DNA from 3 places in the Arthrobacter sp. Hb9-2 genome. Region 1 is predicted to be linked to each of the others. Evidence: predicted binding sites of a transcription regulator. Region 1 holds the regulator's gene; each other region holds the start of a gene.
The links. Region 1 encodes HrcA, which represses chaperone genes, less so after heat shock. Its sites were predicted from a motif close to TTNGCACTCGNNNNNNNCGAGTGCNAA; they were not measured.

Region 1 (9,937 bases):
GTCAGCAGCAGCATCTCGTCCTGCAGCGAGTGTCCGGCGTTCCGGGCCTGGACCGTTGCGACCTGCGGGCACACCGCAATGTCCCCCAGCATGCCCTGGGGCGTCGGGCGGTCAGGCGTACCCGGGGTCAGCTCGTCCATGGGCACGGACAGCACGTCAGTGGAGCCGGGCTCGTCCATCAGCTCGATGTGAAGCTTCTCCATCGCAGGCTCGTCCACCAAAAGGATGGACAATTCGGCCTGCGGATGAATGTAGAGCTGCTCAAAGATGTACCTGGACAGGGCAACGAGTTCGGATTCGTCCACTTGGACGCCGGACTCGTTGTTCACCTCGATGCTCACGCGTGTTCCCCCCGTTTTTCCCGGCTTGCCGAATGCTTGACCCGGCTGCGCTGGGTGTCGTCCCAGATGCTGTAGGCATTGACGATATCGCCTACCAGGCGGTGCCGCACCACGTCTGCTGCGTCCAGGACGGAAAAGTTCACACCATCAATGCCCTGCAGAATCTCTTCCACGATCCGCAGCCCGGACCGGGTACCGAAGGGCAGGTCAACCTGGGTGACATCGCCCGTAACTACCATTTTGGATCCGAAGCCAAGCCTCGTAAGGAACATCTTCATCTGCTCGGGCGTGGTGTTCTGCGCCTCGTCCAGGATGATGAAGGCGTCATTGAGCGTGCGGCCGCGCATGTAGGCCAGCGGCGCCACTTCGATGGTCCCCGCCGCCATGAGCCGCGGAATGGATTCAGGGTCCATCATGTCGTGCAGGGCATCATAAAGCGGACGGAGGTACGGATCGATCTTGTCGCTCAAGGTCCCGGGAAGGAAACCAAGCCGCTCCCCCGCCTCGACGGCCGGGCGGGTCAGGATGATCCGGCTGACTTCTTTTTGCTGCAGGGCCTGCACTGCTTTGGCCATGGCCAGGTAGGTCTTGCCCGTTCCCGCGGGCCCGATGCCGAAGATCACCGTGTTGACGTCGATGGCGTCCACGTAGTTCTTCTGGTTCAGGGTTTTGGGACGGATGGTCTTGCCACGGCTGGACAGGATGTCGTGGGTCAGGACATCCACGGGATTCTGCATCGACTGCGAGCGGAGGAGGGCCACGAGCTGCTGCAATACAGCCGGGCTGATGACCGTGCCGCGGGCAACGAGTCCGCGGACCTCATGGAGGAGCCGCATAATCCGCGGCACATCAGCCGCCGGTCCGCTGATGGAAAGCTCATTGCCGCGGACGTGGAAGTTCACGTCAGGAAACTGTTCCTCGATGAACCGCAACGCTTCATCATGGCTGCCCAGCGATTGAACCATCTGGTCCGAGTTGTCGAAAAGGACTACTTCGGTCCGGACGCCGGGGAGTGTATGGGGAAACTCCCCCGCTGCGCCCTCGCCTGTGACGAGCCTGCGCTTTCCGTTAGCTGATTCAGTCATGGTGCTGGCCCGCAGGCCTGTGATCCCCTCGATGTCGAAACAATAGCTGTTAGCTGATTTGCGGCGGCTGGTGCCGTTGCTTCCAGCGGTACCTTCCATCCTACGCCAGCAGGCACACCAGACCCCATACAGCAATGGGGCGCCGGGACGGCTCCCACCGGCACAAGGCGTGTTTCGCGTCATTAGGTATCAACTTCATATCGGCCTCATATCGTTCCAGTTGCAGTTGGACCGCGCAGCGCATCCCGGCGCTTCTGCTCCCCGGGGCTGTGTAATGCTGGAAATCCAGCGTGGTGCTGGAGTATCAAAGCCGACCGGGGATCGGCTACCCGACAGGAAAGGACAGGGCAATCAAGTTGCCGGAAACCGCAGCGCCCCGCCGGGCCCGAGGTGCCTTTAGCGGCGCCCGTTCAGCGGTCCTTGCCGGTCTCCTGATCACGGTCCCTGTCCTGGCAGGCTGCATCGCAGCGCCGGAGCCCTCCCCCACCGGCACACTGTCCTCCAGCACTCCCGCCCCGGGAATTACCTCCGGTGCCCCGTCCACGAGTGCACCCCTGGAGACTACCCAGTCCTCCAACAAGGCCCCCGTCTACTGGATTGGGCGCAGCGACAGCGATGTCTTCCTCTACCGGGAGTTCCGGGACGTTCCGGAGCAGGAGAATCCCGTGACCCGTGCCCTGCGCGCCATGATGTCTGAAAAGCCCCTGGACCCGGACTTCTTCACGCCGTGGCAGAACCCCAAGCAGCTGGCCACGTCCATTTCCGGCAAGGACGTCATCACCGTGGACGTGTCGGAGGATGCCTTCAACAGCAATCTTGACGCCGACATGGCGGCCCGGGCCATCCAGCAGCTTGTCTACACGGCTACCGCGGCTGCTGCGAGCTCAGGGCTGATTGATTCCGGGCAGCAGATCCGTGTCCGGATCCTCGTGGACGGACACACCGACTACGTCGCTTTTGACCATGTGCAGCTGGGGTCACTCATGGCCCGTACCGCCGGGCTGGTGGCTCCGGTCTGGATCATCGACCCGCAGGAAAACGTGGAAGTGGCCGACGGCAGCGTCAAGATCACCGGACGAAGCACCCTGCCCGGCGGCAAGCTGCGCTGGCAGATCCTGCGGTCCGGAGACAACGGAGACAAAACCCCTTTCCTGACGGGAGAAACAACGGCGGCTGCGGATCCCGCGCAGGCCGGGGTGTTCACCTTGGCCCTGACGCTGCCTGAGGGCGACTTCGAACTTCGGGTTGCCCAAACTTCGAACGCGGACGGCCAAGTGGACGGAACCGAGGACACCCGAAGCTTTCAGGTCCGCTAGCCCCGCCCGCCGGGCGGCTCAAACTGTGGGAGCCGCCCAGCGGCCCAGGACGTCGCTGGCAAGAACGACGGCGGCAGGACCGGCCGTTGATGAGCGCAGCACGTGGTGTCCCAACAGGGCGGTGACGGCACCCCGGCCGCAAAGCCTTGTCACTTCACGCTGGCTGATCCCTCCCTCGGGTCCTACGATCAGCAGCACTTCGCGCACGCCGTCAGCGGCCCCGGGCGGGAGCCAGGATTCCAGGACGGACCGCAGGGGCCGCACCGCGTTCTCGTGCAGGATAACGGCGAGGTCGGCCGCCTCCACCGCGGAGGCCAGGCCGGCGGTGTCGACGGCGGCACGCACTTCAGGGATCCAGGCACGACGGGCCTGTTTGGCGGCGGCAGTGACAACGGATTGCCATTTTGCGTGGGCCTTGGCGGCCCGGTCACCTTTCCAGCGTACGATGGACCGCTCTGACTGCCACGGGATAACAGCGTCGATGCCCAGTTCAGTGGCCGTCTCAACGGCCAGCTCATCCCGGTCGCCCTTGGCCAGGGCCTGGACCAGCACCAGCCTGGTGCCCGGCCGGTCCTCAACAACCACCGAGGTGCATTCCACTTCGAGCCCGGAGGAGGAAGCGGCGGTAACCTTGCCGCTCATGCGGGTACCGGCGCCGTCAACGATGTCCACGGCTTCGCCTGGAGCGAGCCGCTTGACCGTAACCGCATGCCGGGCCTCGGGTCCTTCCAGGACGAAGACACCTTCCGGCACCATCCCGTCCAGGGACCCGGCCGCAGTGAAAAAGACGGGGTTGCTCACCGCTACAGGTTACCGAGCCGGTCCCGGAGCTTGGCGAACATGCCACCGCTGGCAGCAAGCTTGCCATCCGTAATCTGCTCGCCGCGAAGCTTGGCCAGCTGGCGCAGCAGGTCCTCCTGCGCCGGATCGAGCTTCGCCGGCGTCTCGACCTGGAGGTGAACCTTCAGGTCACCACGGCCGTAGCCGCGCAGGTGGGTGACACCAAGGCCGCGCAGCGTGATGATCTCTCCGGACTGCGTGCCGGCCTTCACGTCGATCTCCTGCGGCCCATCGAACGTTTCGAGGGTCACGTCGGTTCCCAGGGCAGCTGCCGTCATGGGGATGTTCAGGGTGGCGTGGAGGTCGTCGCCTTCGCGGACGTAGGTGGCATCGTTGTTGACGCGGATTTCCACGTAGAGGTCACCGGTGGGGCCACCGGCGGGACCGGCCTCGCCCTGCCCGGACAGCTGGATGCGCGTGCCGGTGGCGACGCCGGCGGGGACCTTGATGGTCAGGGAACGGCGGCTGCGGATCCGGCCCTGCCCGCTGCATTCGTTGCAGGGGTCCTTGATAACGGTTCCGAAGCCTTCGCAGGTACCGCAGGGCGCGGCGGTCATGACCTGGCCGAGGATGGAACGCACGGCCCTCTGGACCTGGCCGCTGCCACCGCAGATGTCGCAGCGCTCCGGATGGGTTCCGGGACGGCAGCACGAGCCATCACAGGTGGGACAGACCACTGCCGTATCCACTTCGAGCTTCTTGTTGACCCCGAACACCGCGTCGCGGAGTTCGATCCGGACGCTGATGAGCGCGTCCTGCCCGCGCCTGACCCGTGACGCGGGGCCGGTGGTGCCGCCGGCGCCGAAGAATGTGTCGAAGATGTCCTGGAAAGCAAAGCCCTGGCCGGCATACGCTCCCCCGCCGAACCCGTTGTCCGTGCCGTTCTCGTTGCCGGTGGTGTCGTAGACCCGCCGCTTTTGGGGGTCCGAGAGAACTTCGTAGGCGTGGGTCACTGCCTTGAAGCGGTCCGCAACATCCTCACCGGGGTTAACGTCCGGGTGAAGGGTCCGGGCCAGCTTGCGGTAGGCCTTCTTGATCTCTTCTCCGGTGGCATCCGGTGAGACTCCAAGGACTTCGTAGTGGCTGCTCAAAGTTCGTATCTCTTCCTTGTTGTTTTGCCTGCAGTCTTACTGCATCACTGCTGGGCGCTTTTGGGCGCCGTCATGCGGTCAGGGCCCCAAAATCCGTGACAGGTAACGGGCGACAGCCCTAACGGCTGCCATGGTGGTGGGATAGTCCATCCTGGTAGGACCCAGCACGCCAATCTTGGCGACGCTGTCCGGGCCGTAGCCCGTGGCCACAACGGATGCTTCCGCCAGGCCGTCATAGGGGTTTTCACGGCCGATGCTCACGGCTACGCCGCGGTGATCCTGCGCCATCTCGCTCAGCAGGCGCAGCATCACCACCTGTTCCTCAAGCGCCTCCAGCACCGGCCCGATGCTGAGCGGGAAGTCAACGTTGGAACGGGCGAGGTTGGCCGTGCCGGCCATCACCATACGGTCTTCGCGGCTGCTGTGGGCCAGGCCCTCCAGTCCGTGCGCCAGCGCCTGGGCTGCCTGCCGCTGTCCCGGGGAGACACCGGACACCACTGCGGGCAGGGAGTGCCCCAGTTGGGCCAAGGGGGTCCCGGCGAGGGAGCCAAGGAACCTGGCGCGCAACGCAGCGAGGGCTTCATCCGCCAGGTCCTGCCCGACGTCGATAACGCGCTGTTCCACCTTGCCGGTGTTGGCGATCAGCACCACCAGCACCTTCCGCGGTGCCAGGAGAACGAATTCGATGTGCCGGATCAGTGCTCGGTTAAGGTGCGGATACTGGACAACCGCCACCTGGTTAGTCAGCTGGGACAACAGCCGGACGGTCCGTTCCAGGACGTCGTCGAGGTCATCCGAGCCCTCAAGGAGGGACTGGATAGCCCGCCGCTCCGCCTGGGACAGGGGCTTCACAGCGGAAATCTGGTCGACGAAGAGCCGGTAGCCCTTGTCTGTGGGGATGCGGCCCGCGCTGGTGTGGGGCGCCGTAATCAGCCCTTCGTCCTCAAGCGCGGCCATGTCATTGCGGATGGTGGCGCTGGAGACACCAAGATGGTGCCGCTCTACCAGGGCCTTGGACCCGACGGGCTCGCGGGAGTGGACGTAGTCCTCCACGATGGCCCGCAGTACTTCCAGTTTGCGTGGCTCGCTCACTCTCCACCTCCATCCAGGGTTCGGGGCAGGCGTTCCGCCCGCACCGTGACGCTACAGCGGTTAGCACTCGACATGCCCAAGTGCTAACAGTCTATTATGACTCACCCCGTTGTTAGCATTGGTACCGCTCCGGGCGGAATTCCCGGCCGTGATCTAGCGCGAGGCGGAGTGATTCGATGCATTACCAGAACTGGGGAGCCCAGGACCTTTCCGCGCCCGCCAAGACGCAATTGCCCGAAGTGCCCGTAGAACGGGGCATGGTGCTGGAGGACGTGCAGTCCGGCTGGGTTGGCGCAGTGACCCGGGTGGAGAAATCAGGCGGAATGCATGTGGTGGCACTGGAGGACCGCAACGGAAAGTCCCGCTCCTTCCGGCTGGGCTTCGGGTTCCTCCTGGAAGGCCAGGCGATCCGACTGATGCCGCCCGCTCCGCGGCCGGCCGCAGGCACGGCGACAGCCGCCGGCAGGACGGCCTCGGGTTCTGTCCGCGTGGCAGGCCAGAGAGCCCAGGTTGCCAAGGCGAGCCGCATCTGGGTCGAAGGAAAGCACGACGCCGAACTCGTGGAGAAGGTGTGGGGAGATGACCTTCGGGTGGAGGGCATCGTCGTCGAGCCGCTGCACGGCATTGATGACCTCGCGGCCGCTGTGGCCGGCTTCAAGCCGGGGCCCGGCAGGCGCCTGGGCGTGCTGGTGGACCACCTGGTGCCCGATTCGAAAGAGTCCCGCATTGCCGATGCCGTGATGGCATCTCCCGGTGCCGCGGGGAATGTACTGATTGTGGGACACCCCTACGTTGACGTCTGGCAGGCCATCCGCCCGGCTGTCCTGGGGATCGAGAAGTGGCCCGTGGTGCCGCGCGGGCAGGACTGGAAAACAGGCATCCTCGCAGCCTTCGGCTGGCCCCACGAAACCAAAGAGGACATCGGTCTGGGGTGGCAGAAGCTGTTGGGCGCCGTCCGCAGCTACGCGGACCTGGAAGCGTCGCTGCTGGGAAGGGTGGAGGAAGTCATCGATTTCCTCACGGTTCCCTGAAGCCCCGTCAAACCTCATTGCCGCGCGCCTGTTCCTGCCCCGTGTTGGGACAGGCATCACCGCTGCACCCAGTATTCTTGATACTGCAGTGTCTGCGGATCGCAGCACCGGCAACAGTAGACATGGCATTCTTAGTCAGCACCATTGCACTTTCGAAGGAACAGACTGTGGCAGAAAACGCACGTGAGCACAGGGACAGCCAGGGCGGCCAGGGCCGTTCGGAGTACCACGGCGTTCCGGCAAATGCGCTGCCCCTGACGGCCAGCGAGGACCGGCAGTGGGCCACCCTGGCGCATTTTGGCGGCATTTTGGGTTGCGTTCCTTCCCTGCTGATCTACCTGATCTTCCGTGACCGGGGCCCGTTTACCGCCCAGGAGTCCAAGGAGGCGCTGAACTTCAGCCTGCCGCCCACCATCGCGGCAGTGGTTGCCAACATCCTTGTCTTCGTGCCGGTGGTCGGCAACATCTTTGCCGTCATCGCAACACTGATCTGGATCGCCCTCACATGCTTCTCGGTGGCCGCCGGCATCCACGTCAACAAGGGCCAGCCGCACCGCTACCCGTACAACCTGCGCTGGATCAAGTAGCGCAGGCAGACCCCGCTCCCCTGCAAACGGTCCATCAGCGTCCGGCATGATGGGTGCATGCGCAGCGTCGAGTTGACCTTCGGGGAACCCACCGATTCTTCAATCAGGACGGATTGGGCCCGCCTTCTTGAAGCCGGCCTGCCGAGCCTGGCCACGCATACCTCACCGAGCAACAGGCCACACATCACCCTGGCGGCAGGCGACAACCTGGATCTCGGGTCCGCGGCGGAGGATCTGTGGAGCGGCCTGCCGATTGACGTCCGGTTTTCCGGTTTGGTGGTTTTTCCTGCCGGTTCCGGCAAGTACGTGCTGGCGCGCCTGGTGGTGCCGGCGGCGGGTTTGCTGCAGATGCACGCGCGGCTGCATCAGCAGTGCACGGGGGCTTTTGCCAATACCGTGCCGGATGCGTGGACACCGCACGTCACCCTCGCGCGCCGGATTCCAGGCCACCTGCTCGGAACCGCCATGGATGTCCTGGACGTGCTGACACAGGGAGAGTGCACCGCAGCCCGTCTCTGGGACAGCCCCACCAGGACCACCACCACCCTCGGCGGCGAATAATCAGGCTGGGAGTACGCGGCGGACCACCGCATCCGCCAGCAGCCTGCCTTTGAGGGTGAGGACAAGCCGTCCCCGGAAGGCTTGGGCAGGCTCCACCAGGCCGTCGGCAATCAGGCCTGCGACCTCGTGCCGGCCGTCAGCACCAAGGGAAGAAACCTCAAGACCGGACTGCAGGCGCGCTTCGAGCATCACCCGCTCCACGTTCCGGGTTTCCAGGTCCAGCGTCTCCCTGCCGGCAGCCGGCGAAAGGCCCTGCGCCAAACGGCCGGCATAGGCAGTGGGGTGTTTGACGTTCCACCAACGGACCCCGCCCACATGTGAATGCGCGCCCGGCCCGATTCCCCACCAGTCATCGCCGCGCCAGTAGGCGAGGTTGTGGCGGCAGGCCTGGTCCGGCGTGCGGGCCCAGTTGCTGACCTCGTACCAGCCGAGGCCGGCTTCGGTGATCAGCTGGTCGGCGAGTTCATACTTGTCGGCGTGGTCGTCGTCGTCGATTCCGGGGACTTCACCCCGGCGGATCTGAGCGGCGAGCTTGGTACCGTCCTCCACGATCAGCGCGTAGGCGCTGATGTGGTCAGGTTCGTAGGACAAGGCGGTCTCCAGCGAGTATCGCCAGTCTGCGAGGGACTCCCCCGGTGTCCCGTAGATCAGGTCGAGGCTGACTGCGAGGCCGGCCTCACGTGCCCATTGCACCACCTGCGGAACCCGGCTGGGCGTGTGCGTGCGGTCAAGTACCTTGAGCACATGCGGAACGGCAGACTGCATGCCGAAGGAGATCCGGGTGAACCCTGCGTCCTTCAAGATGGCAAGGGATTCGGGCGTGACCGAATCGGGGTTCGCCTCCGTGGTGACTTCAGCGCCGTCTTCGATGCCCCACTGGTCGATGGCCCGCCGGAGAATCAGGGCAAGGTCGTCTGCGGGAAGCAATGTAGGTGTGCCCCCGCCGAAAAACACGGTGCTCAGCCTGCGCGGGGGAAGGCCGGAGTCCGTGAGGACCTTGGCCGCCATCGACACCTCTGAAGCGGCCGTGCCGGCGTAAGCGTCCTGGGAGGCGCCGCCGCCGAGTTCCGTGGCAGTGTAGGTGTTGAAATCACAGTAGCCGCAGCGCACTGCACAAAACGGGATGTGGACGTACAGCCCAAACGCCCGGTCCGCCGAACCGTCCACCGCCTGGGCGGGCAGCAGACCGTCCGACGGCGCCGGGTCGCCGAGGGGAAGGGTGCTAGGCATTGCAGGGGCCTCCGGTGTTGCCGGACGCTGTGTTCACTACTTCTTGGCCTTGTCCTTGGACTCGTCTGTGGTGAGGGCGGCGATGAACGCTTCCTGGGGGACCTCAACCCGGCCCACCATCTTCATGCGCTTCTTGCCTTCCTTCTGCTTTTCCAGCAGTTTGCGCTTACGCGAGATGTCACCGCCGTAGCACTTGGCCAGCACGTCCTTGCGGATGGCGCGGATGCTTTCGCGGGCGATGATCCGGGAGCCGATAGCCGCCTGGATGGGCACCTCGAACTGCTGGCGGGGGATGAGCTCGCGCAGCTTGGTGGTCATCATGACGCCGTAGGCGTAGGCCTTGTCGCGGTGGGTGATGGCGGAGAAGGCATCCACCTGCTCACCCTGGAGCATGATGTCCACCTTCACCAGGTCGGCCACCTGGTCGCCGTCGGCCTTCCAGTCCAGGGAACCGTAGCCGCGGGTCTTGGACTTGAGGATGTCGAAGAAGTCGAACACGATCTCGGCCAGCGGCAGTCGGTAGCGGATTTCCACCCTGTCCTCGGACAGGTAGTCCATGCCGCCCATAACGCCGCGCCGGCTCTGGCACAGTTCCATGATGGCGCCGACAAATTCGTTCGGGGCCAGGATGGTGGCGGACACCATTGGCTCGCGGACCTCGGAGATCTTGCCGGAGGGGTATTCGCTGGGGTTGGTCACGTGGACCACCTTCTTGTCCTCCAGCGTCACCTCGTATTCGACGTTGGGCGCCGTGGAGATCAGG
Region 2 (9,937 bases), on a different contig from region 1:
GCACCGGCCACGAGCGCCTTGCCGATGTCGCCGGAGTACTGCAGGCCGCCGTCGGCGATGAGCGGAACCCCGGCAGGGATAGCTGCCTTCGCGGACTCGTAGATGGCGGTGATCTGCGGAACGCCCACACCGGCCACCACACGGGTGGTGCAGATGGAGCCAGGTCCCACACCCACCTTGATGCCGTCGGCTCCGGCCTCGATCAGGGCCTGGGCGCCTTCGCGCGTGGCGGCCTGGCCGCCGATGATGTCAACGTGCGCCGCCACGGGATCGGACTTGAGGCGGCGGATCATGTCCAGCACACCCTGCGAGTGTCCGTTCGCGGTGTCCACGAACAGGGCGTCAACGCCGGCGTCAACCAGTGCCATTGCGCGCTCCCAGCCGTCCCCGAAGAAGCCGATGGCTGCACCCACCCGGAGGCGGCCTTCGTCGTCCTTCGTGGCCAGAGGGTACTGCTCTGCCTTGGTGAAGTCCTTGGTGGTGATCAGGCCCTTCAGCCGGCCCTGCTCATCCACCAGCGGCAGCTTTTCAATCTTGTTGGTGGCCAGCTTGTGCGAGGCTTCCTCGCGGCTGATGCCAACGTGACCGGTGACCAGGGGCATCTTGGTCATGACGTCGCTGACCAGCCGCAGCGGGAAGTCGGATTCGGGCACAAAGCGGGTGTCGCGGTTGGTGACGATGCCCAGCAGGCGGTTGTCCTCGTCCACTACCGGCAGGCCGGACACGCGGTACTGGGCGCAGAGGTCATCCAGCTCGCGCAGGGTTGCCTCGGGCCGGATGGTCAGCGGGTTGGTGATCATGCCGGACTCGCTGCGCTTGACGCGGTCCACCTGGTCCGCCTGGTCGGCGATGGACAGGTTGCGGTGCACCACGCCCAGGCCGCCCTGGCGGGCCATGGCGATGGCCATCCGGGACTCCGTCACGGTGTCCATGGCTGCGGACAGCAAGGGGGTCTGCACAGTGATGCGCTTGGAGATCCGGGAGGAGGTATCCGCTTCGGAAGGGATGACCTCGGTGTGGCCCGGCAGGAGCAGGACGTCGTCATATGTCAGGCCGATGAAGCCAAAGGGGTTGTGTTCGGGCTCGGTCATGAATGCGCCTCTTACCATGGTTGCTGTGCGGGTAGGGGTTGCAGCCGATGACCAGCCCGTCATTACGGGACTGGCCTGTGCAGAAGATCGGGACCACCGCTGCGTGCGGCGCCCCGGGTTCAGAAAGTGTTGAGTAAATATTAGAACCTCGGCGCCGATCCCCCTATTCCATGCCGGCAATGTGAGCAACCACACCAACGGCAGCCCCACAGCGGGATGCTGTAGAGCCGTCAGTTCCAGCCGGTCGCGGCCAGGAGCCGTTGTTCGAACATGGGGATCATGGTTTCCACGTAGGTCCGGGTGAGGTGGTTGTCGTCCTTGTAGACGTACACATTTCCCACCACGCCCGGGCAGATGCCGCGGGCACAGATGAAGTCGCTCAGATCCATCAGGTGCAGCCCCTCAACCTGGCCCGAGTAGTTTTCGAGCGGAGAGGGGTCCACCAGTGATTCTTCCAGGGACACGCTGCATTCCGGGGCGTCCGGGCCGTTGCGCTGGATGCACTCGGGCATGTTGAACGTAAAGCGGGGGTTGTCCCGGATGCCGATAATCTCGATCCCGGCGTCAGCAAACGGCCGGACGCCCTCCAGGTAACCCGGGACTTCGGTTTCGAACGGGGCTTCCTCATGGGTCAGCGACGCCACCGTGAACACTGCGTCGGGCTTGTGTTCCAGGACGTAGGCGGCGCTGGCCTGGCTGTAGGCATTGCATTCCGCGTTCCTTTCCACCGACTCGGCGCCAAAGCGGCACGCCGGCATCAGCAGCGTCACCAGTTCCCAGCCCCGCGCTGCGGCAATGGGCGCCAGCGCACCCAGGTACTGCTGGGAGTGGGAGTCGCCAAGGACCACAATGCGTTTGGTGACCTCCCCTTCCGGAACCTCCTGCCGGCATCCTTCGAGGATGGGGTCGCTGGTGGCATTGGCTCCGGTGCAGGGGGCATGGATGCCGGCCCAGTCGTTGTCCAGCGCGGCCGGCCCCGGAATGATCTTGGCGTCAGGATCGGGCACCGGGGCGTGCTCCGGGTTCAGGGCCGCCGCCCCGGGCGTGAGCTCGCGCGGCTGGGCCGCCGTCGCGCTTTCCTCTGCGGTGAGCGTGGTCTGCCAGACGGCCACGGGACCGGCCAGGATGGCCCCACAGGCAACAATGACGACGGCGGTGCGCCAGGCCCGGCGTTTGGGCCAGTGCCAGTCGCGGAGCGGCTTTTCAACGAACCGGGTGGTCAGGACAGCGAGGACGACCGATGCGCCGACGATGCCCAGTCCCTGGGCCAGGTTGGGTGCGTCCACGCCGGTGGCGGCGAGCGCAAGAACCAGGACGGGCCAGTGCCAGAGGTACAGTGCATAGGAGTTATCCCCCAGCGCCACCATGGGTTTGCTGCCCAGGAACGTGTCCACACCGTAACGGCTGCCGGATTGTCCCGCAACGATGATCGCAGCCGCGGCGAGGGTGGGCCACAGCGCGACGTACCCGGGGAAGGACCGGTCCACGGTCAGCAGCAGGCCGCAGGAGACCATGGCCGCCAGCCCCGCCCAGCCCAGTATGACCCGCAGGGCCCGGGCAGGCTTGAGGTAGGGCAGCGCAAGTGCCAGGAGTGACCCCAGTGCGAACTCCCAAAGCCGGGCCCTGGTGTCAAAGTAGGCGTACGCCTGGTTGGTGGCGGTCTGCTCCACGGAGTAGGCCAGCGAAAAGGCGAAGACCGTGCCGAAAACCAGCGCCAGCAGCCCCCGGTAGTTCGCCCTGTTAAGTGCCGGGACGCGGCGCGCCAGCGCCAGCAGCGCCGCGGTGCCGGCGAAGATCAGCGGCCACAGGATGAACACCTGGCCCTGGATGGACAGCGACCAGAAGTGCTGGAGCGGGCTGGCGCCGGCATGGTCCTGAGCGTAGTAGTCCACAGCGGTATCAGCGAGCAGCCAGTTCTGGTTGTACAGCAGCGACGCCCAGGCCTGGTCCAGCACCTGTGGCCAGCGGCTCTGCGGCAGGATCAGCCACGTCCCGGCGAGGATACCGAGAATGACCACAACGGCGGCCGGCAGCAGCCGTTTGAACAGGTGCAGCCAATGTCCCAGGAGCCCGAAGGGGCGCCCTGATTCCGCTTTACGGACAAAGGAAAGCGTGAGCAAGAAAGCCGAAATCAGCAGGAAAATGTCCACCCCGCCGGACACCCGGCCCAGCCAGACGTGGTACGCAACCACCATCAGGACGGCGAGGGCCCGGAGCCCTTGGACCTCCGGCCGGAACGTTGGTTTCCGGCTCTTGGCATCGGCTCCGGAAGGCGGTCCGGCTGCAACCGCTGTTCTCGCTACTGACACAAAAAATACCTCACAGGCGCTAGGCAAAACATCAATTCTACCCAACTGGGGTATTTTCCAGGCCAGGTACCGCGCGTTGGATGATGTCGCAGCACCTCGCGGACCCATCCTTGGCCGTAACTTCGGCGCAGTCGGGCGCGCCCGGGGGCTCCTTTTCCAGCTAGGAACGCAGCAGCGCCCGCAGTGTCTGGATGGTGTCGGCTTCGGCAGCCGTCTTGTCGTCGCGGTAGCGCTTGACGCGTGCGAACCGCAGGGCTATTCCGCCGGGATAGCGCGAAGAAGACTGTACGCCGTCGATCGCGATCTCCACCACGGTGACGGGTTCCACCCAGACGGTGCCCGCCGTTCGCCGCACTTCGAGCTCCTGGAAGCGCCCGGTTTGCCATTGCAGCAGGGCGTCGGTGAGGCCCTTGAAGGTCTTGCCCACCATGACGTAACCGCCGGGTTCGCCGAACTCGCCGGTGGGGTCGAGGGCTCCCAGGTGCAGGTTCGACAGCAGCCCGGTGCGCCGTCCTGACCCCCATTCGCACGCGAGCACCACCAGGTCGTACGTGAGCACCGGCTTCACCTTGACCCAGTTGGAACCCCGACGGCCCGCCGCGTAGGCCGATCCAACCGCCTTCACAACGATGCCCTCATGGCCTGCGGCCAGCGCATCCAGGGCCACTTTCTCAGCTACGGCCGCATCCGCCGTGATCTCCCCGGGAATCCGATACCCGGGAGCGATGCGCTCGAGCACTTCGATGCGGGTCATCAGCTGCTCGTCGAGCAGGTCCCGCCCGTCGACGTGCAGCACGTCAAAGAACCACGGGTGCAGCAAGGTGTCGCGCGCGGCGTCCGCCCCGAACCGTGACATGGTCTCCTGGAACGGCCGCGGGCCGCCGTCCTCGTTGAGGGCCAGGGTCTCGCCGTCGAGGATCACATCCCGCACGGGCAGGCGGCGCACCACCTCGACCACCTCGGGCAGCCGGTGGGTTACCTCGGCCAAGGTACGCGTAAAGATCCGCACATCGTCGCCGAGGCGATGCACCTGGATGCGCGCGCCGTCGAGCTTGTATTCCACCGATGCCTCCCCCGTGACTTCCAGCGCGGCACCGGCGCTGGCCGCGGTTGAGGCGAGCATGGGTTGCACGGGGCGGCCGACCACCAGGCCGACGGCGGCGAGCTGGGCCGCCGTGCCCGTTATAGCCAGCATTGCGGTTTCGCCGAGATCACCGGAGAGCATGGCCGCGCGGCGTACGGCGTCGACGGGCCGGTCGGCGGCGCGGGCGACGGCATCGGTGAGGACGCCCTCGAGTGCACCGGTACGCAGTTCGCCGAGCAGCACGCCGGCGATGAAGGCCTGCTCGCGCTCGGTGGCGGCCGCCGTCAGCGTCCGGAGGGTCGCGGCGCGCTCGGCGGCAGATCCAGCGCCTGAGGTGACGAGCAGCCGGTCCAGCGCAGCGTCGAGGTCGGCGACGGTCAGGCTCGGTTCAGCGGCCGGCTCCCCCATGGCCGCTGACATGCCGCGCCAACCGACCCCTACCCGTCCCTGCCGCGGCCTGGCGGTCAGCAGGCCGACCGCCGTGGCGATGTCAGCGGGCTCGAGCCTGCGCAGCAGATCTGCGAGTGCATCGACCTTGGCGAGCCGGGAGCGCGTGGACGCCACGGCATCCGTAGTTCTCACAAGCTCATCGAGCAGCATGGCACCAGTGTGCCACGCCGGCCGATGCCGGGTACGGATGCCGGGCGATGCTGGACACCGGCGGAGGGCAGTTCCAGACTGGACGCATGGGAATCATCGTTGCGAACCTGTTCCTGACCCTTGACGGCGTTTACCAGGGACCGGGCGGCCGCGAAGAGGACACCGAGGGCGGCTTCGACCTGGGCGGCTGGCAGATGCCGGTATCCGACGACGAGGCTGAGGCTGCCATCGAGGCCGAGATCAGCCTCATCGATGCCCTGCTTCTCGGCCGGAAGACCTACGACATCTTCGCCAGCTACTGGCCGCACCAGTCCGGCGACATCGGCGGCACGCTCAACCGGGTGCCGAAGTTCGTTGTTTCCAGCACCCTGACCGCTCCGGCCTGGGCGGGCACGACAGTCCTGCCGGACGCCACCGCCGCGGGCCGGCTCCGTGAGGAGTACAACCAGGTGCACATGTTTGGCAGCGGCGTCCTCATCCGTTCACTGCTCGCTGCAGACGTTTTGGACCGCCTCCACCTCTGGCTTTACCCCGTCACGCTCGGGCAGGGCAAGCGCCTGTTCGACGCCGGGACCATCCCCGCCTCGTTCCGCCTCGCCGAGCCCGCCCGCAGCTTCCCGAAAGGGGCGGTGTCGCTGGTGTACGAGCGCGCCGGTGAGGTTAAGACGCAGGACATGGCGGATATGTGATAGGAAAGGCCCGGGCGGGTGGACGAACTGGTCTTGTCCACGGCGCCGGTGATATTTGGCTCCGGCCGTTTTCCATCCAACGCCCCATCAGCTCCTGCAGTTTTCAATCCAACGCCCCATCAGCTCCTGCGGCTTTTGGCTCATCGCTCCATCACTAACTGATGAAGTCCGACGGCGGTGCTCCCGCAGGCATATGCTTTCGGCGCCTTGGGTTCACCCAAAGGTGATGGAGGGTTGCCCGATGCTGCGGGACGTGATGGAGCGTCTGACGGCACCAAAAAACCGGCCCAGCGATGCCGGACCGGTTTTTTGTGACTATAGGGCTGGGCCCACGTCCCTGTGGGGACTAGTGGCTGTGGCCTGCGTGCTCGTCTTCCTCGGCAGGCTTCTCCACAACAAGGGTCTCGGTGGTGAGAACCAGTGCTGCGATGGAGGCTGCATTGCGGAGGGCCGCACGGGTGACCTTGACGGGGTCGATGACGCCGGCGCCGATCAGGTCCTCGTACTCGCCCGTCTTGGCGTTGAAGCCGTTGTTGGTCTCGAGCTCGGCAACCTTGGCGGTGATGACGTAGCCGTCAAAGCCGGCGTTCTGGGCAATCCAGCGCAGCGGCTGGACCAGCGCGCGGCGGACAATGCCCACTGCAGCGGCGGCGTCGCCTTCGAGAGCCTTGACAGCCGGGTCCTCATCCAATGCCTTGAGGGCGTGGATCAGGGCGGAGCCACCACCGGCGACGATGCCTTCTTCGAGGGCAGCGCGTGTGGAGGAAACAGCGTCCTCGATGCGGTGCTTCTTTTCCTTCAGCTCAACCTCGGTGGCTGCGCCGACCTTGATGACGCCGATGCCGCCGGCCAGCTTGGCCAGGCGCTCCTGGAGCTTTTCGCGGTCCCAGTCGGAGTCGGTGCGGGTCAGCTCGGCACGGAGCTGGGCAACGCGTGCTGCCACGTCTTCTGCGGAACCGGCGCCGTCAACAATGGTGGTGTTGTCCTTGGTGACCGTGATGCGGCGGGCGGTACCCAGCACCTCAAGGCCAACGGTGTCCAGGCTCAGGCCCAGTTCCGGGGAGACAACCTGCGCACCGGTGAGGGTGGCGATGTCCTGCAGCATGGCCTTGCGGCGGTCGCCGAAGCCCGGAGCCTTGACGGCAACAACGTTCAGGGTGCCGCGGATGCGGTTGACGATCAGCGTGGACAGGGCCTCGCCGTCGACGTCCTCAGCGATGATGAACAGCGGCTTGGAGCTCTGCAGCGCCTTTTCCAGCAGCGGCAGGAACTCCTGCACTGAGGAGATCTTGCCCTGGTTGATCAGGATGAGGGCGTCCTCGAGGACGGCTTCCTGGCGCTCTGCGTCGGTGACGAAGTACGGGGACAGGTAGCCCTTGTCGAACTGCATGCCCTCAGTGAGGACCAGTTCGGTCTGCGTGGTGGAGGACTCTTCGATGGTGATCACACCATCCTTGCCAACCTTGCCAAATGCCTCGGCGAGGAGCTCACCGATTTCTTCGCTCTGGGCGGAGATGGCTGCAACGCTGGCTACCTGGGTGCCTTCAACGGGGCGGGCGTTCTCCAGCAGGCGGGCGGCAACGGCTTCAACGGAAACCTCGATGCCGCGCTTGATCTGGCCGGGAGCGGCACCTGCCGCTACGTTGCGCAGGCCTTCCTTAACCAGGGCCTGGGCCAGAACCGTTGCCGTGGTGGTGCCGTCGCCGGCAACATCGTTGGTCTTGGTGGCGACTTCCTTGGCCAGCTGGGCGCCAAGGTTCTCGTACGGGTCGTCCAGCTCAACTTCGCGGGCGATGGTGACGCCGTCGTTCGTGATGGTGGGAGCGCCCCACTTCTTGTCCAGGACGACGTTGCGGCCGCGCGGACCGAGCGTCACCTTGACGGTGTTGGCGAGCTTATCAATGCCGGCTTCAAGAGACCGGCGGGCAGCGTCGTTAAACGCAAGCTGCTTTGCCATGGTTTTGTCCTTTCAAGACAGAACCCCGCGCAGCTGACCAGCAGAACGCATGACCAGCGGCACGGGGATCCGGGGAGTTACTTTACGACGATCGCCAGGACGTCGCGGGCGGACAGTACGAGGTACTCGGTGCCGCTGTGCTTGACTTCGGTTCCGCCGTACTTGGAGTAGATAACAACGTCGCCCTCGGCAACGTCGAGCGGGACGCGGTTGCCGTTGTCGTCAAAGCGGCCGGGGCCTACTGCAACAACTTCGCCTTCCTGGGGCTTCTCCTGCGCGGAGTCCGGGATAACCAGGCCGGAAGCCGTGGTCTGCTCGGCTTCGAGCGGGCGGACAACAATACGATCCTCAAGAGGCTTAATAGAGACCGACACTCGGACCTCTCCTTTTCGTCAGCAAATTCGTGGACTGGAAAGCTTTCCGCCCTGGCTGGCATACCGTCGTCGCGGTGCCGGCAGCAGCCTGGCTGGCAGCTCTTCATGTGTTAGCACCCTCCTAGGGAGAGTGCTAATGAAGACTCTATGTAAGGGTTAGCACTCGGTCAAGGCGAGTGCCAGCGTTTCGTCATCCGCGAACCCTCCACATGTAGATTTGAGCGGTGCGAGCTGCCGTATACCTGATCCTTGCCAACCTTTTCTGGGCGGGCAATTTTGTCGTCGGCCAGGCTGCCATGAAGACTATGGAGCCACTCCAGCTGACGTTCTGGCGATGGGTGCTGGCCGCAGTGCCGCTGCTGGTGCTGGCCCACGCCGTGGAGCGGCCCGACTGGCGGGCTGTCCTGCGCCGCTGGCCGGTCCTGCTGCTCCTGAGTTCCCTGGGCATGAGCGGCTACACCCTGTTGCTGTACAGCGCCCTGCAGCACACGTCTGCCCTGAACGCCTCCCTGGTGACCGCCGCGAACCCGGCACTGATCATGGTGCTGGCCGTGGTCCTCCTCCGGGACAGGCCGCGCCCGCTGAGCTGGATGGGAATCGGCCTGGGCCTGCTGGGCGTCCTGCTGGTGCTCACCGGCGGCGAACTGCAGCGCCTGCTGACGTTTTCCATCAACAAGGGCGAGCTGCTGATCCTTGGGGCCATCACCGTCTGGGGCCTGTATACGATCATCGCCCGCAGGCTGAGCATTCCCGCCATCACCTCCACAGCGGTGCAGGTGGCGATGGCGGCCGTGGTCCTGAGCCCGCTCGCCCTCGTGGCCGGCGCCGGCCTGCCGGGCACCCCTTCTGAGGGCTGGTCCCTGGCGTTCATTGCACTGTTTCCCTCGCTGGGCTCCTACCTGCTGTGGAACCTTGCCCTCAAGCGGACCACCGCGGCCAACGCCGGCAACTATTTGAACCTCATCGCGGTGTTCACCGCCATCATCACAGTGGCCCTGGGCCAGCCCGTCACTGTGGCGCAGGTGCTCGGCGGCGTCCTGGTCATCTCCGGGGTGCTGCTCACCAGCGCAGGCGGAAAGGCGCCTCAGCGTCCCAGGTCGTCGAAGTCGACGTCATCCCCGCCCTCACCCTCACCGGCCGACGAGTTCCGCCCCCGGTAAAGCACCACCGCCGCCCCTGCAGCCGTCAGCAGGGCAACAACCAGGACGGCGATGCTGCCGGCACGGGCGCCGTCGTAAAGCCCCCGGATGTCCCGCGCTTCCTGGGTGTCACCGGCGATGTCGTCACCACCCACAGAGTAGACAGTGGCATTGAACGTATCGAGGAAAAAGATCACCGCCAGGAGCCCGATGCACACTACCGTCACCAGGGATCCGGCAATCAGTGCCGGACGGGCGAATCTGGCGGGGCCCCTGTCCCTGGCTGGTTCTCCGGACTGCTGGGGGCCTGCGCTCTCTTCCATGCTTTCAACACTATCCGCATCCCGCCGGACCCTCCTCCACTAGGCTGGAACGCATGTCTCAAGCTCCCCATGACCAGATCGCGCCGCTCCTGACCCCCGAGGGATGGGACCTCTTGGCGTCTTTGGGGCCCTACCAGGAGGACACGTCGTTCGAACTCAACTCGGCCCTGCGCAAGGCCGGGCACTCCCCCGCGATGGTCTCCGCCGTCCTGACCCAGTCCAGGCTCCGGACCAGGGCCGAAGCCAAGTTCGGTGAGTTTTCCCGGAGCATGCTGTTCACCCAGGCCGGCCTGGAGCAGGCAACCAGGCTCAACGTGGCCGCCCGGCACGCCCAGCGGTTCGCGGAGGCGGGCATCAAGCACGTGGTGGAC
Region 3 (9,937 bases), on a different contig from region 1:
CGGTGGGAGTCGCCACAGTGGCCGCGATCCACTTTGTCTGCTACGGGGACGAGGTGGTCTGCGTCATCGGCGGAACCGTGCAGGACTACATCTACTTCAACGGCGCCACGTCCTTGTACTGGGGCATGATGCTCCACGCACTGGAGAAGGGGTACCCGCGGTACAACTTCTACGGAACTTTCGGCATCTCCGGCCAGGACGAGGAAGGCCACGGCGGGTATGCGTTCAAAAAAGGCTTCGGGGGAGAGGTGGTCCAGCTGGTGGGTGACTTCGTAATGCCGGTCCGCCCCGCCGTCTTCCACGCCAACAGGCTGGCCCGCGCGGCGGCCGCCGCTGCCCGCACCCTGCTCGGCAAGCTGCCCCTGAAGCGTCCCGCCTGAACTACCAACCACAGCACCGCACCGGGAGGAGGCAACCATGACTGACCGGCCCGAACGTCCCGGGCGCAGGCCGCACACGGACGGCCTGCCCCGAACTGAACCGCTGACCCCTGCCCAGGTCCGGCAGAACGCCGCAGCCAAAAGAATGCTGCGGCGCCTGGTCCAGGGTGAAAACCCGCCCACGGCGCCGATGAGCATCGTGGACCGGTTGACGGGCAGTCCCTACGCCAACCCCACCATCCAGGTGGGCGGCGTTGACACCTCTGCCCGCAAGACCCTCGACTTCGCCCTGCACCTGGCCGAAACCATGTTCCGGTACGGAGCCGGTGCGCTCGAAGTGGAAACGAGCATTATCGCCGTCACTGCGGCGCTGGGCCTGAAGAACATCGAAGTGGACATCACCAACCAGTCCGTCGGCATCAACTACGCGCCCAAAGACCAGACACCCATTTCGCTGCTGCGGGTGGTGCGTTCCTGGACCAACAACTACGCCGGCCTGGCAAAAGTTCACCAGCTGGTGACGGACATTGTGGCCGGCGGAGTAGGCCGGGACGAGGCGATCCGCCGGCTGGATGAGGCCATCACCAGCCCCAAGCCCTTTCCGCGCTGGATGGTCACCGTGGCGTTCGGTACGTTCGCGGCCGTCTTTGTTGGAGTCCTGGGCGGCGGACCGGTGTCCTCGGCGATCGCCTTCGTGGCCAACATCGGAATCAGCCTGCTGGCCCGCCAGCTGGGGCGCTGGCGCGTCCCGGACTTCTTCATCACCGCCAGTTGCTCCTTCGTGGTGACACAGCTGGCGCTGGTGCTCTGGCAGTTCGGGCTGACAACCTCCCCGGCCATCGTGGTGGTGGGCGGCATCCTCCTGCTCCTGCCGACAGGACGCCTCGTCTCGTCGGTGCAGGACGCCATCAACGGCTTCCCCGTGACGGCAGCAGGACGGTTCCTGTCAACACTGCTGACGTTCGGCGCCATCGTTGCCGGTATCGCCGTCGCCTTCGTCGTGGGTGAGCTGACCGGGATGCAGCGCATCGATGTCACCGAAACCTTCCCGCCGGCCTACGACCTGTGGGTCCTGGTGATCTTTGTGGCGGTGGCCGTGATGGCGATTGGCATCACCGAACAGACCAGCTGGCAGCTCCTGCTGCCTACAGCGGCCGTGGGAGTGGCCGGTTACCTCGTCCTGCTCGCGGCCGGCCAGCTCGGCGTGGGTGACCGCTTTTCACCGGCCCTGGCCGCCGTGGTCATCGGCCTGTTGGGGCGTGTGGTGGCCCTTAGGATGGGGGCGCCGCAGCTGGTGGTTGCCGTGCCCGCAGCCCTGATCCTGCTGCCCGGCCTGACCATCTTCCGCTCCATGTATGTGCTCACCATCGAGGAAGCCGAGATCCTGCTCGGCGCCGGCGGAATGCTCAATGCAGGTGCCATCGTGCTGGGGACAGCGGGCGGCATTGTCCTCGGGGACACCCTTGCCCGGCCGCTGACGCGCAGCCTGGCGAGCAATGAGCGGCGGCGCGCCCGCCGCCGCTGACAACGGGACAGGGGCTGGGGGGCCAGCGCCTGCATGGATCCTGGCTGGATCTGACCTGGCTAGATCTGTCCCACCGGCAGCTTTTTCTCGGCCTGGAACACATCCTCCACGCGGCCCTTGGCCCAGTAACCCGAGAGGGAGACCTGGCTGCGTTGCAGGCCCCGCTGGTCGAAAAAGACTCCGCGCAGGGCCTTCATGTAGCCCCGCTCGCCGTGGGCGAAAACATCCACCCGGCCCGCGGGCCATTCGGCCTGTGCGACGGCCTGCACCAGGAGGTCGCTCTCGCCGGCCGGGACGCCATTGCGGGTGAGCCAGTGGATTTTCACTCCGGCGGGGGCAGCGATGGTTTGGATCTCGGCGTCGGAATCCACCTCCACAAAGGCCAACCCTTCCGCTTCCGGCGGCAGGGACTCCAGGCATGCCGCAATCGCAGGCAGCGCGGCCTCGTCGCCGGCATAGAGGTACCAGTCCGCGTCCGGTGCCGGGTTGTAGGCGCCCCCGGGGCCAGTAAAGGTCAGCGAGTCGCCGGGCTGGGCCTTGGCAGCCCAGGGGCCCGCGAGGCCCTCGTCACCGTGGACCACAAAATCAATGGCGAGTTCGCGGGCCGCAGTGTCCACCCAGCGAAGGGTGTAGGTCCGGGTGAAGGGCCACTGTTCCCGGGGCATGATCTCCCGGATGCTCCACAGGTCCAGGGGGGAGGGATAATTCACGCCGGGCTGGGGGAAGACGATCTTGACGTAGCGGTCGACGTAACCGTTGTTCACGAAGTCCGCGAAGCCGTCCCCGCCGGCCACAATTCGAACCATATGCGGGGAAAGCTCTTCCCTGCGCAGCACGGAGAGGTTGATCTGCGGACGGCTTTTCTTGGTGGCGCTGGTAGCGGCGGGAAGGGTGCTCATAAGGCAAGCCTAAGCTAGGGTGCTGCGGGGAGCTCCCAGGTTACGCCCAGGGCACCCTGCGCAATCAGGAGTTCGTTGACCCGGCTGAAGGGCCGGGACCCAAAAAAGCCGCGGGATGCGGACAACGGGCTGGGGTGGGCGCTCGCCACAGCAGGGGCCCCGTCCAAAAGGGGGCGGACGCCTTCGGCGTCCTTTCCCCACAGCACGGCAACCAGCGGCATCCGGGACCCGCTCCCGTCCCGGCGTTGGGCGACCGCCGAGACCGCCGCCGTCGTGATCTTCTCCCAGCCCTTGCCGCGGTGCGAGCCGGCGGAGCCCGCCCGCACCGTCATCACGCGGTTCAGGAGCAGCACGCCCTGGTCCGCCCAGGCGGAAAGGTCGCCATGGACTCTGGCCGGCAACCCGAGATCGGATTCCAGCTCCCGGTAGATGTTCGCCAGGCTCCGGGGGATGGGCCGGGTGCGCGGATCCACGGAAAAGGACAATCCCACCGCGTGCCCCGGGGTCGGGTAGGGATCCTGGCCCACGATCAGGACCTTAACTTGGGCGAGCGGCTGCCGGAAGGCCCGCAGGACGTTCGACGGCGCCGGCAGCACCTGGTGCCCGGCTGCCACCTCGTCGGCGAGGAAGGTGAGCACCTTCCGAAGATCGTTTTCGACGCCCGCCAGGGCAGCGGCCCAGTCGGGAGCCATAAGCTCACCAAGCGGGAGCTGCGCCAACTCGCCGAAACCGGCTCCCCGAGCCGGCTCCTGCTCGAGTTCGAACAAGGCATCTGATTCAAACACGGTCTCATTCTTGCAGGGCAGACTATCCGGGCGCAGGCGGGCCCTTCGCAGCGCCAAATGACAATGCTGTTATTCGTCCGTAGCATGGGGGTCAGACATTTTTCGTAACCAGCTAAGGAGTACGCCGTGGCGGAACCAGCCCGGGAGCACCTGCCGGAGCAGGAACCCCGGCCGTCCCTCCTGGCCGACTTCAAACTCCGGGAGTCGCCGCTGAGCGAGCGGGACCAGCAGATGCTGGCCCTGGAGCGGCAGTGGTGGAAGTACGCCGGTGCCAAGGAACAGGCCATCCGGGAGCTTTTCGACCTCTCCGCAACCCATTACTACCAGCTGCTCAACGCACTGATCGACACCGAGGATGCGTTGGCCCACGACCCCATGCTGGTCAAGCGGTTGCGTAGACTACGTACGTCGCGTCACCGTGCACGTACTGCACGGCGCCTGGGGTCCGACGCGTAAGACGCTCAAGCTGAGCCTTCAGCAGCAATCAACAAGGATGTCGTTCCATCATGACCAAATACGCCCGCGATGAATTCGACAAGGTCCCTGAGACCGCGTCGCGACAAGGTGTCCACCGCACGGCTTCCGCCCCGTCACGGGTACGGCTTTGGCCCATTCTTGCGGTGGGCATGGCCGCACTGGCCATTGGACTGGTGTCCTTCCTGATCCTTCCCAAGCTCGGCTTCAGCGCGCCGGGCAGCCAGGCCGCTTCGAGCCAGGAGGCATCCCCTCTGGCCGGCACCGGTTCCACACCTTCCGCCACTCCGGACGTTTCTCCGGAACCCTCTGCAGAGGCATCGCCCTCTGCATCCGGTGAGCCCGAAACCAGTGCAGAAGCCGAACCGGAACCAAGCGCTTCAGACCCTGCTCCCGTGTTTATCGACAAGGCGCAAAGCGTCGCCATCTACAACGCCGCCGGGACGGCAGGGCTGGCCAGCCGGGTTGGCGGGACGGTCCAGGCGGACGGCTGGACTCTGGGACAGGTGGGTAACTGGGCAGGTTCCCCGCAGCAGGCCTCCGTCATCTTCTACCAGGGGGCAGACCAGTTGCCCAACGCACAGGCCCTTGCGGCGCTTCTGGGTATTCCCACCGTCGTCAACAGCACGGATTTCCAGGTACCGCTGGTTGTGGTCCTGGGGCCCGGCTACCGGTAAGCAGTGCGCCGCTAAGTGGTGTCCAACTGCAGGGTCACGCCTCAATAACTATCGAGGACCGGCCAAGGCCATCCCGGTGCCACCGGCACTGAATTGGCTAGAGTGAGTTTTCAGGGTCCGTTCATGCCGGCAGGCACACAGCGGCCGGGGGCGTCCGGAAATAACGGAAAGAGTGGTCAGCATGGCACTGGGAACCGTCAAGTGGTTCAACGCTGAAAAAGGCTACGGCTTCATTACCGTTGACGGCTCGGGCGATGACATTTTTGTCCATTGGTCCGCCATCCAGGGTGAAGGTTACCGGGCCCTCGACGAGGGCCAGCGCGTGGAGCTCGAAGTTGGCGAAGGCGAGAAGGGCCCGCAGGCGGAAAGCGTCCGGCCGGCCGGGTGAACGATCTGATCCTTCGTCCTGGAAACCTCCGCCGGATGCTCGTCACGGCTGCCGCCTGCTCCACCCTGGTGCTGACCGCCTGTTCCGGCGTCACCGGAAACGCGCGGGTGGAAGCCGCAGAGGCTTCTGGCGACGGTACCCTGCGGGTAGGCCTGATCCTGGACAACACAGGGCAAAACGGCTTCCTCAACGCCCCGCAACTGGCCGCCGCCGAGCTTGCCGTGCAGGAGGTCAATGCCGCCGGCGGACACAAAGGCAGGCCGGTGGAGCTCCTGCCCACCGACGCGGGGCAGGATGTGGCATTACAGGCCCAGGCGCTGGTTGCCGCGAAAGCGGACGTCGTCATCGGCCCCACCGATTCCAGCCATGCCGCAGCGGCCATCGACGTCCTCTCCCGCGCCCGGACTCCGCTTATTTCACCCGCCAACACGGCCGCCGGGCTGAGCAACATCAGTAGCGGCGGCTATTACTTCCGGACCGCATCGGCCGATGTCGCACAAGGCCCGGTACTGGTCAAGATGGCCAAGGACGCCGGTGCCACCTCAGTGGCCGTGATGTACCAGGAAGGCTCCTACGGCAAGGACCTTTCCGCCGCCGTCGCCGCTTCTGCCAAGCAGGCTGGTGTGGAAGTGCTGGCAACTGCCGCCTTCACGCCGGGTGACGCCGGCAGCGCAGCCGATGCTGCCGGCAACGCCGACGCGGGCGCCGTCATTGTCATCGCCCGTGATGGGGCGCAGGGTGCGCTGGCAGAACTGGCAAATTCACGTGTTGACGGGAAGCTGCTCATCCTCAGTGACGGTGCCTTCGGCCGGTACGGGTCAGGGGTGGCAGCCGGCTACTTGGAGGGCGCCCGGGCGGTGGTTCCCGGCCAGCTCCCTGACGCCGACTTCCAGGCAAGGCTCCTGACGGTGGACCCGGGCCTCAAGGACGTGTCCTTCGCCGCCGAAGCCTATGACGCCGTGACCGTTGCCGCCTTGGCTGCCGTGAGGGCACAGGACGACGCCGGCCGGTCTATCGCCGCCAACCTGATTGCCGTTTCGGGAGGAACAGCGGAAGGATCGTCGGGCGGAGCTGCTGCGGAGGCGTGCCAGTCCTACAAGGACTGCCTGGCACGTCTGAAGTCCGGGCCGGATGCCAATTACGACGGCGTGTCCGGGCCGATTGCCTTCGACGCCAACGGGGACGTCACGGCAGCCACCTTCACCGTCTTCACCTACGGGGCCGAAAACAACCCCGTAATAAGCGGCCACGAGACGGCGGGGCGGGCTTCGAACTGATCGCAGCCGCCGCTGCCGGGAGGTACTGTTTTGCGTCCCTTTCGCTTGCACTCTCACGTGGGGAGTGCTAATTATTGAGTTAGCACTCTGACGTACCGACTGCTAAAGCAATGCTGGTTCCGGCCTGCGGCGCGCGGCACCGGTCGAGGAGCGAAGAAACACCTAACTGGAGTGAGATCCGCACCCGGAGGCATACAGAGGCCAACGGCAAAGGATCGTCCGTCGCGGGCACTGCAGCGAAGGTTCATTCTTAACGACTGTCCCGAAAGGACTATTGCCGTTATGGCCAAGATCATTGCATTTGATGAAGAGGCACGCCGCGGCCTTGAGCGGGGCCTGAACATCCTCGCCGACGCCGTTAAGGTCACCCTCGGCCCGCGTGGACGCAACGTCGTCCTCGAGAAGAAGTGGGGCGCCCCCACGATCACCAACGATGGTGTTTCCATCGCCAAGGAGATCGAGCTGGACGATCCCTACGAGAAGATCGGCGCCGAGCTGGTCAAGGAAGTTGCCAAGAAGACGGACGACGTCGCTGGCGACGGCACCACCACGGCTACCGTGCTGGCACAGGCACTGGTGAAGGAAGGCCTGCGCAACGTTGCGGCCGGCGCCGACCCGCTGTCCCTCAAGCGCGGCATCGAGAAGGCAGTTGAGGCCGTCACGGCCGAACTGCTGAACTCCGCTAAGGAAATCGAAACCAAGGAAGAGATCGCCGCTACGGCGTCCATCTCCGCCGGCGACGAGGAAATCGGCGCCCTCATTGCGGAAGCCCTGGACAAGGTGGGCAAGGAGGGCGTTATCACGGTCGAGGAGTCCAACACCTTCGGCCTGGAGCTTGAGCTCACCGAAGGCATGCGCTTCGACAAGGGCTACATCTCCGCCTACTTCGTCACCGACACGGAGCGCCAGGAAACGGTCCTCGAGGATCCGTACATCCTGATCGTCAACTCCAAGATCTCCAACGTCAAGGAACTGGTTGCTGTCCTTGAAAAGGTCATGCAGTCCAACAAGCCGCTGCTGATCATCGCCGAGGACATCGAGGGTGAGGCACTTGCCACCCTGATCGTCAACAAGATCCGCGGCACCTTCAAGTCCGTCGCCGTCAAGGCTCCGGGCTTCGGTGACCGCCGCAAGGCGCAGCTTGCCGACATCGCCGTCCTCACCGGTGGCCAGGTCATCGCCGAGGAAGTTGGCCTCAAGCTGGAAAACGCCGGCCTGGAACTCCTGGGCAAGGCACGCAAGGTTGTTGTCACCAAGGACGAAACCACCATCGTCGAGGGTGCAGGCGACGCCGACCAGATCGCAGGCCGCGTATCCCAGATCCGCGCCGAGATCGAGAACTCCGATTCGGACTACGACCGCGAGAAGTTGCAGGAGCGCCTGGCCAAGCTGGCCGGCGGCGTGGCAGTCATCAAGGCCGGTGCCGCAACCGAGGTTGAACTCAAGGAGCGCAAGCACCGCATCGAAGACGCAGTGCGCAACGCAAAGGCTGCTGTTGAGGAAGGCATCGTCGCCGGTGGCGGCGTGGCCCTGATCCAGGCCGGTGCCAAGGCATTCGCCAACCTGCAGCTGTCCGGCGACGAGGCAACCGGTGCGAACATCGTCCGCGTTGCCATCGATGCACCGCTGAAGCAGATTGCCTTCAACGCCGGCCTTGAGCCGGGCGTTGTGGTGGACAAGGTCCGCGGCCTGCCCGCCGGCCACGGCCTGAACGCAGCAACCGGCGAATACGTCGACCTGCTGGCCGCCGGCGTGAACGACCCCGTCAAGGTAACCCGCTCTGCCCTGCAGAACGCGGCCTCCATTGCCGGCCTGTTCCTCACCACCGAGGCAGTTGTGGCCGACAAGCCGGAGAAGAATGCTGCTCCGGTTGGCGGCGGCGACGACATGGGCGGCATGGGCGGCTTCTAGCCTTCCCGCCGGGCCAGTCCCGCACGCACCACACGCAACAGCGGCCCCCTCGCTTGAGGGGGCCGCTGTTGCATTTGTCGGGGTTCTGCAGGACAGGAACTACTTCCTGGCGCCGGCCAGCATTCCTTCAACTTCCTTCTTGAATGCTTCGGCAGCCGCCTGCGGCGTCAGGCGGTCATAGAGGACCTCGTCGGTGTACCGCTTGATCACGTTCTGCACGCTGCCTGCGCCTACCGGGGGAACGGGCGGCGCTTCCTTCATGTCAGGGGCGATGTCCTTCAGGAAGCCCACCACAGTGGTGTCGGCAGGCTTCAGGGAGGCTGTAATGCTGTCGACAATCTCCGGGTTGGTGGGCACGCCCCGGTCGGTCATAAGAATGGCGCCGGCATCCGGGCTGTTGGCCAGGTAGTTGATGAAGGTGGCCGTGGCTTCGGGATGCTTGGTCCGTGAAGAAGCGGACCAGAACATGGTTGGCTTGTAGTACATGCCGTTACTTTCCGCCGAGCCGTCCTTGCTGGGCGCCCGGAGCATCTTGATGCTGCTGCCAGTGGTGGCTTCGAGGGAGCCGAGCTGGTTTGTCCACCACCACGCCATGCCCACCCGGTTAGTGCCGAAGAGGCTCTCCTCAAGGCCGGCACCGGAGTCCTCCGTGGCCACCGTCGCCGGCGGGCTCGCCTTGGAATCGCGCTGTTCCTTCAGGCGCTCCCAGAAGGAGGCGGCCGTTTTAGTGTCGAAGTCCAGCTTGCCGTCCTCGGAGTAAAGGTTCTCCCCATGCTGGCGGAGCCAGATGATCAGGTCCGCCTCATTGCTGCCGTAGGCCGCGCCGTAGTTCTTGCCCTCTCCTGCAGCGCTGATCTTGGACGCGGTCTCGATGAATTCGTCCCAGGTCCACTTGGTGTCATCGGGCAAGGGCACGTTGGCTGCCTCAAAGACCTTCGTGTTCGCCATAATGACATAAGCATTCTGGCCCGTGCTCAGCCCATACTGGGCATCGTCGTACTGGCCCGAGGCCAACGCCTCCTTGTCCAGCTTGGAGGTATCGATTCCCTTCTGCTTGGAAAGGTCCAGCAGGGCTCCGCGGCCGCCGTACTCGGCAATGTATTTCTGGTCCATCTGGATGACATCAGGGGCATCGTTGGCGGCCGTTTTGGTAGCCAGCTTGTCCCAGTAGCTGGCCCACTCGCCGGGTTCGGACTCGATTTTGATATTCGGGTGCTCTGCCTCGAAAGCGTCGATGACCTTTTCGGTTTGCGCATTGAGATACTCGTTGCCCCACCAGGCAAATCGCAGGGTCACTTCCTCGTTGCTGCTGGGGCTGGTGGACGCACCACAGCCGGTTGCGAGGAGGGAGAGCGCAAGTGCTGCCGCGCCGAGCTGGAATTTCCTCCGGCTAATGGTTGGAATCGTCATTGATGTGCCTTCCTTGGTCTGCTGAACTTGCTTCCCCAAGGTCTCCCCGTCACGCGTCGTCGCTGACAGGCTTCAATTGAGAAAGCGTTTTCTCGTATAACGTCCGATTGTGCCGGTGCTTTGAACCCTGCGTCAAGAGGTTTTCGGTAAACGCTTTCCTTCGGCGGTCTTCTATGCTCTTCCTGCCGACGTCCGTTCGCTATGCTGAAGC

Region 2: groES (co-chaperone GroES) is a predicted target of HrcA. The motif match lies at 8,261-8,287, and genes of this name have one in related genera.
Region 3: groL (chaperonin GroEL) is a predicted target of HrcA. The motif match lies at 6,485-6,511, and genes of this name have one in related genera.

Annotation. Positions count from the first base shown of each region.
Region 1 is NZ_JBNHGJ010000001.1:148,374-158,310, reverse strand. Features, by position in the region: gene ybeY (rRNA maturation RNase YbeY) at 1-341, opposite strand, end outside; gene AC5RV1_RS00745 (PhoH family protein) at 338-1,426, opposite strand; gene AC5RV1_RS00740 (GerMN domain-containing protein) at 1,783-2,742, shown strand; gene AC5RV1_RS00735 (16S rRNA (uracil(1498)-N(3))-methyltransferase) at 2,761-3,543, opposite strand; gene dnaJ (molecular chaperone DnaJ) at 3,546-4,673, opposite strand; gene hrcA (heat-inducible transcriptional repressor HrcA) at 4,752-5,765, opposite strand; gene AC5RV1_RS00720 (DUF3097 domain-containing protein) at 5,942-6,796, shown strand; gene AC5RV1_RS00715 (DUF4870 domain-containing protein) at 6,964-7,383, shown strand; gene AC5RV1_RS00710 (2'-5' RNA ligase family protein) at 7,441-7,944, shown strand; gene hemW (radical SAM family heme chaperone HemW) at 7,945-9,174, opposite strand; gene lepA (translation elongation factor 4) at 9,211-9,937, opposite strand, start outside.
Region 2 is NZ_JBNHGJ010000040.1:23,381-33,317, forward strand. Features, by position in the region: gene guaB (IMP dehydrogenase) at 1-1,091, opposite strand, end outside; gene AC5RV1_RS18480 (acyltransferase family protein) at 1,322-3,400, opposite strand; gene AC5RV1_RS18485 (ATP-dependent DNA ligase) at 3,561-5,084, opposite strand; gene AC5RV1_RS18490 (dihydrofolate reductase family protein) at 5,171-5,773, shown strand; gene groL (chaperonin GroEL) at 6,120-7,730, opposite strand; gene groES (co-chaperone GroES) at 7,808-8,104, opposite strand; gene AC5RV1_RS18505 (DMT family transporter) at 8,329-9,264, shown strand; gene AC5RV1_RS18510 (hypothetical protein) at 9,189-9,566, opposite strand; gene AC5RV1_RS18515 (THUMP-like domain-containing protein) at 9,620-9,937, shown strand, end outside.
Region 3 is NZ_JBNHGJ010000050.1:3,013-12,949, forward strand. Features, by position in the region: gene AC5RV1_RS19795 (peptidoglycan bridge formation glycyltransferase FemA/FemB family protein) at 1-380, shown strand, start outside; gene AC5RV1_RS19800 (threonine/serine exporter family protein) at 418-1,905, shown strand; gene AC5RV1_RS19805 (siderophore-interacting protein) at 1,965-2,804, opposite strand; gene AC5RV1_RS19810 (uracil-DNA glycosylase) at 2,819-3,589, opposite strand; gene AC5RV1_RS19815 (DUF3263 domain-containing protein) at 3,716-4,045, shown strand; gene AC5RV1_RS19820 (LytR C-terminal domain-containing protein) at 4,096-4,740, shown strand; gene AC5RV1_RS19825 (cold-shock protein) at 4,922-5,128, shown strand; gene AC5RV1_RS19830 (ABC transporter substrate-binding protein) at 5,164-6,405, shown strand; gene groL (chaperonin GroEL) at 6,688-8,316, shown strand; gene AC5RV1_RS19840 (ABC transporter substrate-binding protein) at 8,416-9,726, opposite strand.